Regions from separate parts of the Agrobacterium sp. 5Ca50 genome, predicted to be linked through region 1. Evidence: predicted binding sites of a transcription regulator. Region 1 holds the regulator's gene; each other region holds the start of a gene.
The links. The regulator LexA, encoded in region 1, represses DNA repair genes until DNA is damaged. The targets are predictions, from matches to a motif close to TGTTCNNNNTGTGTTCNG.

Region 1 (3,131 bases):
CATCAAGACCTTCAAGCGTCAGGACGCAGGATACGCGGTGCTGGCGAATACGGTTGGCAATACCGGCCAACTCACCTTCTGTGCGCTCGCCATCCACAACGATATGGCCGAACTTGTCGGCCAGCGTCACAAAGTCCCCTTCAGGGTCAATAATGACCTGCTGAACCCAGGGGGCGGATTGTTCAAGTAGCCTGCGCAGCAGATGCGACTTTCCGGAACCGGAATTGCCTTGCACCAGCAGACGCGTGGCGAGCAATTCCTCAATGTCGAGTTTGGCAGCCTGCCCACCCGATAGCGTTCCCATGTCGATGCCGACCTGCAATGCCCTAAAACCTTATACTGTCAAAAATTGATGTTGAATGCCGACTCCGAACGAGCAGCGAACCCTCCCCATAACAGAGATTTCAACGCAATGCTTCCTCGTGAAGGTAAAAATGCACAGGGAATATGCGCTGCCAACCCAATCTGGTGGAGAGAATCAAACGAACCGAATCACAGCGCCTTACGATATCAGATTGATAGTGGTGCCGGTTGGCCGGCTATCGGGCGGTGTTGCGAGCCTCAGTTTCTGACTGGTCGTTTTGCCCCGAATTAAGGTAAAATCTTTTTAAAAACAGAACGATAGGCAGCGATTACACGTCTTGGCTGTTTTGAAAGAAAATTCACCGGCGCGGCGATTACGAAATATTAAAGCCTTGCGGAACACATATGGAACATATAGTGTATGTTCTGCATTTGTTTCGATTTTCATCAACGGTTGGGGTGCGACTTCATGCTCACACGCAAACAGCAGGAACTGCTTCTTTTCATTCACGAAAGAATGAAGGAATCCGGTGTTCCTCCCTCATTTGATGAGATGAAGGATGCGCTTGATCTCGCGTCCAAATCCGGCATTCACCGGTTGATCACAGCGCTTGAAGAACGTGGCTTCATTCGCCGCCTGCCAAACCGGGCTCGCGCACTGGAAGTCATCAAACTTCCTGAAGCCTATTCGCCAAGCCTCAAACCACAGCGTGGCTTCTCACCAAGTGTGATCGAAGGCAGCCTTGGCAAACCAAAACCGGTTGTCGCCCCTGCTCCGACCCCCGCGCCTGTCAGCGCCAATGATGGCGGCAGCTCGGTATCGGTGCCGATGATGGGACGGATCGCGGCCGGTGTGCCGATCTCCGCCATCCAGAACAACACACATGATGTGTCCGTGCCGGCTGACATGCTGGGTTCTGGTGAACATTACGCACTGGAAGTGCGCGGTGACTCGATGATCGATGCTGGCATCTTTGACGGCGACACGGTCATCATCCGCAACGCCAAGACCGCCAATCCCGGTGACATCATCGTGGCGCTGGTCGATGATGAAGAAGCGACCTTGAAGCGTTTTCGTCGCAAGGGTGCATCTATTGCGCTTGAGGCGGCAAACCCGGCCTATGAAACCCGCATCTTTGGACCTGACCGCGTCAAGATCCAGGGCAAGCTGGTTGGCCTGATCCGCAGATACCACTAAGCGGTCATCATCAGACCCATATCACTGCCAGATGACGCGCCAGCGCGTCATCGCTACTGTCGTCGGAAAACGCCCGACAAAACTAGCCTTCAGCTTACGTTAGTCTAGTGACGGTCCAGCAGTTGCGAGACATGCGGCGGTACTGCCGTTTCAAATGTCCTGCTGCGCCAGTTATAATAACGATGCATGGTCCATGGACGGTAGGAACCATAAATGGCAGCCGTCATCCTCTCTATCGGCAAATCCTGATTTGCGGCGGTTGTAGCCTCAGTTGAAAATGTGATCTCCAGCGATCCGGTGCGCCGCAATGTCTGGGCACTGAGCAAAAAGGCGCCGGAGCGGCAGGTTTCAAATGATGTGGGACGCGTGGTGATAACCACAGAACCGATGTCGCAGGCGAGACCAAGATATCTGTTATCCAGCACGGAAATCACCACCTGCCCCTTCGCTGATCTGGCGATACACCAGCTGTCGCGACGGCAGGTAAAGGCATCAGATGCGTTTGTAACGGCGGCAGACATCGCCTGCCTTTCAGTCTGAATGGTGTGTTCGTCCAGCATCGGCCGTCGTGATCGTGGTGGTGCGGCATCGGCATTGCCTGTCGTTCTGTCATTGGCATCGTCAGGCGATGGTTCTGGGGCTGGCAGTTCCTGCAGCATGTTTGGCCGAATATATTTGTCAGGTAAGAACAAAGCCCGCGCCCATTGGTCATAGATAAAGCCGGATGGGCGTTGGCTGGTGCTGGCAACCTGATCCTCGCCAACCAGTGCCATCAGTTTCCCGTCCTCAAAAACCACCAGATCGGGATTGTCCTGTTGCCGTGACAGCACAAACAGCACAAGGCCTGCCAGCAGGAACACAGCACTTACCCAAGCCAGTCGGGTGCGAAACAGTGTCAGCGCCAATAGGCCAAGCGTTCCGGCGCCCAGAAACCATTGATGTTGTCGTCCGACTCCGGCATCGCCTCCCCATGAGGCCACATAGGTGGCAATATCAATTGTCATCGCCATGCCGTAACCCATGACGGTCAGAAACGGCCCGTCCAGCCCGAAGGGCATCAGCAGCATGGCGATCAAGGCAGAGGGCATGACGATGAAAGACATCACCGGCATGGCGGCGAGATTTGCCGCTAGTCCATAGGTGGTGACACGGTGAAAATGCTCCATCGAATAGATGGCCGTGGAGACTCCGCCAATCAGCGAGGTCACGACAATACCGGCGCAGAAGCTGCCAAGGATGGAAGCACCCTTGAGGGCGATCGGCATATTACTTGGCCGGAAGGTTGCGCTGTCTTGTGCGGCGCGCCGCCGTGTCCAGAAACCATACGCGGCGACCAGCGCAATGGTTGCGGCAAAGGACATCTGGAAACTTGGCCCCATGACCTCTGACGGCGAAACGCAGATAATAATGATGGCGGAAATGGCAACATTTCTGAGGCTGATCGAGGGACGGTCAAACAGCACGGCGATCAGCATGATCGACATCATCAGCCAGGCCCGTTCGGCGGACACTGCAAACCCTGAAATCAGGTAATAGGCGAGCGTCATGATAAGGGCGGCAAAGGCAGCGATCTTCTTGACCGGCCGCCTCTCGGCAAAACCGGGAAAACAGCTGAGTGCCGTGCGCAAGC
Region 2 (3,131 bases), 820 kb from region 1:
GGCTTCTGCGGTTCTGGCGCTGCTCCATCCCCAATGAAACACTTGATACGATTGCCCTGTCGCTTGGTGCAGATGTACCCATGTGTTTTGCCGGAATGCCGCTGATGGCGCGTGGCATTGGTGAAGAGCTGACCTTGCTACCACAGCTACCGGCATTTGCCATGGTGCTGGCAAACCCTTTGACAGGTGCCTCAACACCGGAGATTTTCCGCAGGCTGCAGACGAAGAACAATCCGCCCGTGCCAAAATTCTTGCCGCAGAATAAAGACGATTGGCAGGCTTTCATCCATAATTTGCGCAATGATCTCGAGGCGCCTGCGATTTCAGCCCTGCCGGTCATCCAGGATGTGTCAGACCTGTTGAAACAGCATGGTGCCCCGCTGGTGCGGATGTCCGGCTCGGGAGCCACCTGTTTCGGGATATTCCCTTCTTTCGAGACGGCACAACAGGTTGAGGCATCACTGGCAGCACAACGACCGGACTGGTACTTCAAGGCAACCATGACAAAACAGGAAGCGCAGCCATGAGCGACACGTCCCGCCCGTTTATCCCGGTCAATATTGCTGTTTTGACAGTTTCCGATACGCGCACGCCGGACAATGACAAGTCCGGTGACACGCTGGTTGCGAGAATAACCGAGGCCGGTCACAGGCTGGCGGACCGCGCCATCGTCGCCGATGATCGCGAGGCGATTTTCAACACGGTGCGTGACTGGACCCTGTCAGAGGGTGTCGATGTGGTGATTACCACCGGGGGCACAGGTTTTACCGGACGTGACGTGACACCGGAGGCTCTCGAGCCCCTGTTTGAAAAACGCATGGACGGTTTTTCAGAAGTGTTTCATCGCATTTCCTACGACAAGATCGGAACATCGACCATCCAGTCTCGGGCGACTGGTGGTGTGGCCAATGCCACCTATATTTTCGTGCTGCCTGGCTCTCCCGGTGCCTGCAAGGATGCGTGGGATGGCATACTAAAAGCACAACTCGATTACCGTCACATGCCCTGCAACTTCGTGGAAATCATGCCGCGGTTGGATGAACATCTGAAACGCGGGTAATTTTGCAGGGGCCGTTAGCGGCCTTTCCGCGCTTCCGTCACCACCCATGAAGGGATGATCTCCGCACTCAGGCGGCGCAGCTTTTGGCCTTTGGTGAAATGCTCAAGCGCCATGCTGGATTTGGCCAGGCTGACCGCCTGCTTCTTCGGCAAAAGCAGCCCATATTCCAGCGGTTGCGGCTTCTGAAAAAGGCGGCGAAGAAATGGCCGCCGGTAATTGCGCGACGGCGTGAATTTGGCGGGAACCCTGTTCAGCGCCACGTATTCCTGAATGTCTTCAATCCAACCGGTTTGCGGACGCGCTCCCGGCTCTAGCAGCAACAGCCATTCGCCGCGTGCCGATTGTACGATGTCATTGATGTCCCACTCGGCATGAAAGCGGCAACCGGCTGCATCGGCAACATGCGATGATCCATCACGTGAACCATGATCCAAGATGACAACGTCGCTTACCAGTCCTTCGACTGCACCTGATACCAGCGTGGACAAGGTGTGAGCCAACTCAGGTTCTTGATCCCGGCATTCCATGATCACTGTCAGCATGGGTGGTCCCAATCGCCAGCGATTGTGGAAGGTCGTATCGAAGCACTTAAGCCCTGTGAAAGTCGGTCAGTTCTGTTTTGCAAAACCTTGATGGACATCATTTCCATCCGTGGTCTTGCTTCCGAAACCGAACGATCTTCCCTCATGCCGCAGTCCAAACCCCTGATGTCCTATGCAACCTAGCATTATCGTATCAGATCATAAATTGCCACAATCTGTTTGTGCATTTTGTTCTTGTAATGTTCTCATGAATGTTTTAGGAATTTAATCATCGAAGCGAAGAGTCGTTTTCGCACGGAGCAACCAGATGACAAACCATATGCTTTCGGGGCAAAGCGCATTCGCGCCTGCCCATACGGCAGATATTGCCAACGCACTTGCAAATGCATCCGGCCTGCGTATCGAAATTGATCGTCGCCGGGGGCGTGGTGCCGGGCTTAACCCATCCGGTCGCTTCGAGACAGAACAGCGCGAAGCCTTTGATGATGGCTGGCAGACACTGGAAGACCTGCCTGCCTTCAAAACCGAGGTGCAGGTTGAAAAGCCACGTTCCATCATCACACGCAATGAATCGCCCGACATTCCCTTTGATCGCTCCATCAATCCTTACCGTGGTTGCGAGCATGGCTGCATCTATTGTTTTGCCCGTCCGACGCACAGCTATATGGGCCTGTCAGCCGGTATCGATTTTGAAGCACGGCTTTTTGCCAAACCCGATGCTGCAAAACTGCTGGAGCGCGAGTTGGCGAAACCCGGTTACAAACCGCGCACACTAGCCATTGGCACAAACACGGATCCCTACCAGCCCATCGAGAGAGAATGGCGCATCATGCGACAGATCCTCGAAGTTCTGGCTGAGGCGGAGCATCCAGTTGCTATCGTGACGAAGTCGGCTCTGGTAACACGCGATATCGATATTCTCGCTCCATTGGCAAAGAAGGGTCTGGCCAAGGTTGCCTTGTCCGTGACGACGCTGGACAAGAAGCTGGCGCGCTCAATGGAGCCGCGTGCCTCGACGCCGGAAAAGCGGCTTGAAGCCATCAAGGCACTGACCGAGGCAGGCATTCCGACATCCGTCATGGTCGCCCCGATCATTCCAGCGCTGAATGATCACGAGATCGAACGGATTCTCGATTCGGCTAAAGCTGCCGGTGCAACTGAGGCAAGCTACGTATTGTTGCGTCTGCCGCTTGAGGTCAGCCCGCTGTTTCGCGATTGGCTGTTGCGGAATTATCCCGACCGTTACCGCCACGTGATGTCGCTTATTCGCTCGATGCGTGATGGCAAAGATTATGACGCTGAATTTGGTAAGCGCATGAAGGGTGCCGGTCCCTACGCCTGGCAGATCGGCAGACGGTTCGAGATGGCGACCAAACGCCTTGGCATGGTGCGGCGTGGCATCCATTTGCGCGATGACCTGTTCGTTCCTCCGGGAGGTGCTGGCGTGCAGCTTTCGCTTCTCTGAACCGCGTTCCACCTCAGCACAGTCTTCAGCGACTTCAGGACATCCTGGGTCTCTGCCAGATCAA
Region 3 (3,131 bases), 950 kb from region 1:
TTTTTCGGCATTTCCGCCGTCATCGCCTTTATCTTCAACCGTGCCGGATTGAAAATATTGGCATAATAGGTTCGCCAAAGCTCATCGGTTTCGTCGGTTAGGTCCGGCTTTTCCGCTGCAATTCGCGACGTCTCGAGCGTCTCTCCATCCCAACGCGCAGAACCTTTCGGTGTAGCAATCACCCAATCCATATCTGTAAATCGCCGCTGAAAAAAATCCGCCTTGCGCTCGACAATGAAATGATCTGGCTCGAACCAGGCAATAAACCGCCGCCGTCCCGCAATGCCCTCCGGCAAAGGTACTTCCTTGAACCGAACAAAGGCCGTCATCTTGTGGCTGTCGCGGCGCACCGATTTTTCCATGTTGCGGGCGCGGGTCACATCCGGGTCGGCCTTGAGTTGCAACAATGTTCGGTCATCGGACAGCCGCCACAACAGCCGATAAAGCAACGCAAAACGAGACGGGTCACTGTGACAGATTATCGCTTGCGCCAATGGCATGAAGGCTGCGGGAACACTGACAGGGGCATCACCTTTTGCTGCTGGCAGTGCAGAGTCGTCCTCAAAACCAAACAGGCCAGCGCTCTCGTCGCGTAAGCGCCAGTCTATGTCATGCGGAGGAATTTTTGCCGCAAGGCAGGCCCGTGCCGCATCTCGCCACTCGCCAAAATCTCCCCGGCCCTCCAGCGAAATCCGGTACATTACAGCAACGTCAGCTGTTCTGGCTGCGGTGCAAACATGGCGCGTAAATCCGGCCGTTCCGTCAATTTGCCCGGCGTCCAACCCTCGGTCACTACAAAGGCTTTGACCTTTTTAATCGACACACCAAACCGGGCAAGATCCTCCAGACGCAGCCGCCGGAATCGGCGCGATGACAGCACGGAATTGACCGTCTTGGTCCCAAAGCCCGGAACACGCAGCAGCATTTCCCTGTCTGCAGTATTCACATTGACAGGAAAGCTCTGCCGGTTGGCCAATGCCCAGGCGAGCTTCGGATCGATATCGAGATCCAGCATGCCGTCCTTTTGTGTGGAGGTTATCTCGCCGATATCAAAACCATAAAAGCGATAAAGCCAGTCAGCCTGATAAAGCCGATGCTCCCGCATCAACGGCGGTTTGATCAACGGCAGATTTTTTGACGAATCCGGTATCGGACTGAAGGCGGAATAATAGACACGCCTCAAACCGTAGCTGCCGTAGAGCCGTGCGCTGGTGGACAGGATCGTGCTGTCATTTGCGCCGTCTGCACCGACTATCATCTGCGTGCTTTGACCGGCGGGCGCGAATTTTTTCACGCGCTTTGTCTTCAAGGTCGGCTCGCCCGCTTCCTCGATTTTCAGGCGGATATCGGCCATCGACTTCCTGATATTGCCCGGCTGTTTTTCTGGCGCAAATCGGCCGATACCGCTGTCGGTTGGCAATTCGATATTGATCGATAGGCGATCGGCATAAAGCCCTGCCTCCTCCACCAAATGGGCGGACGCTTCAGGAATGGATTTGAGATGAATGTAACCGCGAAAGCCGTGCGTTACGCGCAGTTCCCTCGCCACCCGAACCAGTTCCTCCATCGTGTGATCGGAAGACCGGATAATGCCAGAGGATAGAAAAAGACCTTCAATGTAATTGCGCCGGTAAAATTCCAGCGTCAACCATACCACTTCTTCCACAGTAAAGCGGGCGCGCTCGACATTGCTCGAGGAGCGGTTGATGCAATAGGCGCAGTCATAGATGCAGAAATTGGTCAGCAGGATTTTCAACAGCGAGATGCAGCGACCGTCCGGCGCATAGGCATGACAAATGCCAGATCCTTCAGTCGAACCCAGCCCGCCACTCGCTGCCGAGTTTCGTTTTGTGGTTCCGCTGGAAGCACACGACGCGTCATATTTCGCAGCATCAGAGAGAACTGCGAGTCGCTCTTTAATTGACTTTCCCATACGGTGTTCACTATATGTTCTTTTTGGATTTGTCAATTTCCACATCGGAAACTGCTCGAAATCCTCACAAAATATGTAAGCGTCAAATCTTCTGGCAATTTGAGGTGGTCTTCTGATATAGTGGTCGGAATTGTTGTTTTTGGGCATGGTTCCGAAGTTTTACTTCGGAACCTGTTTCTTTTTGTGTCTGCGTGAAGCAGATGGAATGCGAAGGAATAAGAAATGGTAGAGAAAGTACCGATGACTCAAGGCGGTTACACCAAGTTGCAGGAGGAGCTGCGCTGGCGTCAACAGGAAGAACGCCCACGCATCATCGAGGCTATCTCGGAAGCACGTGCCCATGGCGATTTGTCCGAAAACGCCGAGTACCACGCTGCCAAGGAAGCACAGAGCCACAATGAAGGTCGCATTTCCGAACTGGAAGACCTGACAGCCCGTGCTGAGATCATCGATCTGTCCAAAATGTCAGGTTCCAAGATCAAGTTTGGCGCCACCGTCAAGCTGATTGACGAGGACACCGACGAAGAAAGAACATACCAGATCGTTGGCGACCAGGAAGCGGACGTCAAGGCCGGCCGTATCTCAATCTCCTCCCCGATTGCGCGCGCGCTGATCGGCAAGGAAGTTGGCGACAGCATCGAAGTCAACGCACCCGGCGGCGCCAAGGGTTATGAAATCCTCTCCGTAAACTGGATGTAATAACTACATTCATTTTTTTCGGAGCAAGACGTGACACAAGTCGAATTAAAGGACATTCGGGTCATTGCCCCGAATTTCAAAAAACGTTTATCCGGCGTCACGTCGACGATCATTCAACTGGTACCGGTTCAAAACAGGCTGGGGCAAAAGGTGGCAACCTTAGGCCCCGGCCTGCCAGAAAACCTGCCACATATCCGGTTTCGGGAGTTGTGGCGCCTGTGGCAACAGGCTCCCGGTGGTGGCCCGCGCGTCTGGCATGCGCGGCGCAATCTGGAAATGCTGCCAGGCATTTTCATGCGTGATGTCCTGCGTATGAAGGTGAAACTGGTTTTCACCTCTGCTGCACAACGCAAGCATTCAGCCTATACTCGCAAGCTCATTGCCCAGATGGATGAGGTTGTTGCAACGAGCGCCAAGTCCGGCTCGTTCCTTGAAGTGCCGCATACTGTCATCATGCATGGCGTGGATACCGAACTTTTCCATCCGCCGAAAAGCAACG
Region 4 (3,131 bases), 660 kb from region 1:
TCGATGACAGCGATGGTGGCAGGTACGGCACCTTCCTGGCGGATCAGTTCTTCCACGCCCTGCGCCATTTCAATGTTGCCAGGGTAAGGCATGCCATGAGTGATGATGGTCGATTCAAGGGCAACGATTGGTGCGCCGCGCTGTTTGGCAGCAGCAACTTCGTCGGAATAGACAATCGGAAGGAGAGGGGAGATTGGCTTTGTCATCGGGTATTTCCAATTTCTGTTATAAATGTCTCATGACAGGGTTTGTGCTTCGGGCACAAGACGTAACATCAGGTCAATGTTGTCTTGTGACATTTCATGCGATGTGGCGAAGGGTGAAAGGACGGTAATGGCTGCCGCTGCCGTGCCCCAACGCAGGCTTTCGCCTATGTTCTGGCCCTGAAGATGGCCTGCCAGAAAACCGGATGCAAGGGCATCACCAGCCCCTGTGACATCACGTACCTCTTTCAGGACTGGTGGCTGCAGCGATGCAGTGTTTTCGCCGACAAAGGCAATCACTTCATTGGAGCCGCGCGTTACCACGCCACCCCTCACACCGGCTGCACGCAGCAAGGTCGGCCAGTCGGCGGATTTTTCCGGGCTGTGGCCGGTAATGGTGCGGGCTTCGGCCTCGTTCATGAAGAGAATGTCGATATTCTCAAGCGCGCCTTGCAACTTGACGACCTTGGCTGGCGAAATCGCAATGGCAGCCAGAAGCTTGCCCTGTTCCTTCGCCGCTTTGCCGAGTGCCGCAAGTGTATCCTTCGGCAGATTGGCGTCGCACAGAATGGCGTCGGTTGCCTCAATTGCATCCCTGACAGCCCGCACGCGCAGGCGGCGGGGCGAAAACAGGTCATAGAGGTCCATGTCGGCCAGCGCGATGATCAGATTGCCGTCGCGCTCAAGGATCGCGGTGTAGCTGGGTGTCTTGCGGTCCAGAAAGACAAAAGGCGTGTCTTCGACATCAGCTTCAATGGCCGCTGCCGCGACCGCTTCGCCTGTTGCATCGCCGCCGCGCGGCGAGATGATGCGAACGTCAAAACCGAGGCGGGAAAGGTTGCGGGCAGCATTAAAACCCCCACCGCCTGCCTCTTCCATCCAGCGTCCGGGGTTGCTGGCAGCCGGTGAGGTTTCACCTGTAATCAGACCTCGGCGATCTATGTGGGCACCACCGAGTACGAGTATTTTTTTCATCGTCCGTTCCCGTATTCCACCGGTCTGATGCAGAGGTGCGATTCGACCCTTTTGCGGTTTGACCTGTGGTTTTTCATCTTTTTTGCCGTGGCTTCCACGAAGAAAAACAAAAATAGAACAAACCACTTATCCATTATTGTTTTCAATATGATGATCTGCTCTTGTCGAATGAGAACAAACAAGGTACAAAATCTTCACGGAACGCTTCATTGCCTGTGGGGCTTCAATAACCTAAAGGTGGATCAGATGGCACAAAATTCTTTGCGTCTTGTAGAGGATAAATCGGTGGATAAAAGCAAGGCACTGGAAGCGGCGCTCTCCCAGATCGAACGTTCGTTCGGCAAGGGATCGATCATGAAGCTCGGCTCCAATGAAAACGTCGTTGAAATTGAAACAGTTTCGACGGGATCTCTTAGTTTGGATATTGCCCTTGGGATTGGTGGACTTCCCAAAGGTCGTATCATTGAAATTTACGGCCCTGAAAGCTCGGGTAAGACGACGCTTGCGCTGCAGACAATTGCAGAAGCCCAGAAAAAGGGTGGCATTTGCGCCTTCGTGGATGCGGAACACGCGCTTGATCCGGTCTATGCCCGCAAGCTTGGCGTCGATCTGCAGAACCTGCTGATCTCCCAGCCTGATACAGGTGAGCAGGCACTTGAAATCACCGATACGCTGGTTCGCTCCGGCGCGGTGGATGTTCTGGTTATCGACTCCGTTGCGGCCCTGACGCCGCGTGCGGAAATTGAAGGTGAAATGGGCGACAGCCTGCCGGGTCTTCAGGCTCGTCTGATGAGCCAGGCGCTGCGCAAGCTGACCGCATCGATCTCCCGTTCGAACTGCATGGTTATCTTCATCAACCAGATCCGTATGAAGATCGGTGTGATGTTCGGATCGCCGGAAACGACAACAGGCGGTAACGCGCTGAAGTTCTATGCCTCCGTTCGTCTCGACATTCGCCGTATCGGCGCCGTCAAGGAGCGTGAAGAGGTTGTTGGCAACCAGACACGCGTCAAGGTCGTCAAGAACAAGATGGCACCTCCGTTCAAGCAGGTCGAATTCGATATCATGTATGGCGAAGGCGTTTCCAAGACCGGTGAGCTGGTCGATCTGGGCGTCAAGGCTGGCATCGTCGAGAAGTCGGGTGCCTGGTTCTCCTATAACAGCCAGCGACTGGGGCAGGGGCGTGAAAACGCCAAGACCTTCCTGCGTGAAAACCCGGCGCTTGCCAATGAAATTGAACTGTCACTCCGCCAGAATGCTGGTCTGATTGCAGACCGCTTCCTGCAGAATGGCGGTCCGGAAGGTTCTGAAGACGGCGACGGCCCGGACGCCTGATCGACCGTGTCGCCGTCTCTCATTTGAAACGGCGCTGTATGAATTGAAACAAAAGGCCGCGTGACACCGTTCATGCGGCCTTTTTTGTGCCATGGTTGCGGCCCGAATGGCTGGACAGGGCCAGACGTGAACGATAAAAGCCAGTGGTTTTGATGGTTAGCCGTATTGCAAACGGCAATGAAGGACTCAGTATGAGCGGTGTGTGGGCATGAGCGGCGTAAATGAAATCCGGTCGACCTTTCTCGACTACTTCAAGAAAAATGGTCATGAAATCGTAGCCTCCAGCCCTCTGGTGCCGCGCAATGACCCGACCCTCATGTTTACCAATGCGGGCATGGTTCAGTTCAAGAACGTGTTCACCGGTCTGGAAAGCCGTCCATACTCCACGGCTGCATCGTCGCAGAAATGCGTACGCGCCGGCGGCAAGCACAACGATCTCGACAATGTCGGTTACACCGCCCGTCACCACACATTCTTCGAAATGCTGGGTAACTTCTCTTTTGGTGACTACTTCAAGGAAGAGGCGATTACGCACGCCTGGAACCTGATCACCAAAGAATACGGCATCGACAAGAACCGTCTTCTGGTGACTGTCTACCACACCGACGATGAAGCCTT

Region 2: the regulator LexA is predicted to act here: its motif matches at 1,832-1,849, upstream of ACZ5FM_RS02205 (PA0069 family radical SAM protein).
Region 3: the regulator LexA is predicted to act here: its motif matches at 1,938-1,955, upstream of ACZ5FM_RS10905 (putative DNA modification/repair radical SAM protein).
Region 4: the regulator LexA is predicted to act here: its motif matches at 1,281-1,298, upstream of recA (recombinase RecA).

Annotation. Positions count from the first base shown of each region.
Region 1 covers NZ_AP026438.1:1,280,280-1,283,410, reverse strand. The annotation lists gene ACZ5FM_RS06080 (ATP-binding protein) at 1-322, opposite strand, end outside; gene lexA (transcriptional repressor LexA) at 773-1,501, shown strand; gene ACZ5FM_RS06070 (ComEC/Rec2 family competence protein) at 1,606-3,131, opposite strand, start outside.
Region 2 covers NZ_AP026438.1:462,630-465,760, reverse strand. The annotation lists gene ACZ5FM_RS02220 (4-(cytidine 5'-diphospho)-2-C-methyl-D-erythritol kinase) at 1-527, shown strand, start outside; gene moaB (molybdenum cofactor biosynthesis protein B) at 524-1,060, shown strand; gene ACZ5FM_RS02210 (glycosyltransferase family protein) at 1,075-1,602, opposite strand; gene ACZ5FM_RS02205 (PA0069 family radical SAM protein) at 1,910-3,067, shown strand; gene ACZ5FM_RS02200 (hypothetical protein) at 3,128-3,131, opposite strand, start outside.
Region 3 covers NZ_AP026438.1:2,226,774-2,229,904, forward strand. The annotation lists gene ACZ5FM_RS10900 (UdgX family uracil-DNA binding protein) at 1-701, opposite strand, end outside; gene ACZ5FM_RS10905 (putative DNA modification/repair radical SAM protein) at 701-1,933, opposite strand; gene greA (transcription elongation factor GreA) at 2,156-2,632, shown strand; gene ACZ5FM_RS10915 (glycosyltransferase family 4 protein) at 2,663-3,131, shown strand, end outside.
Region 4 covers NZ_AP026438.1:1,938,936-1,942,066, reverse strand. The annotation lists gene ACZ5FM_RS09535 (pseudouridine-5'-phosphate glycosidase) at 1-206, opposite strand, end outside; gene ACZ5FM_RS09530 (carbohydrate kinase family protein) at 237-1,178, opposite strand; gene recA (recombinase RecA) at 1,425-2,513, shown strand; gene alaS (alanine--tRNA ligase) at 2,722-3,131, shown strand, end outside.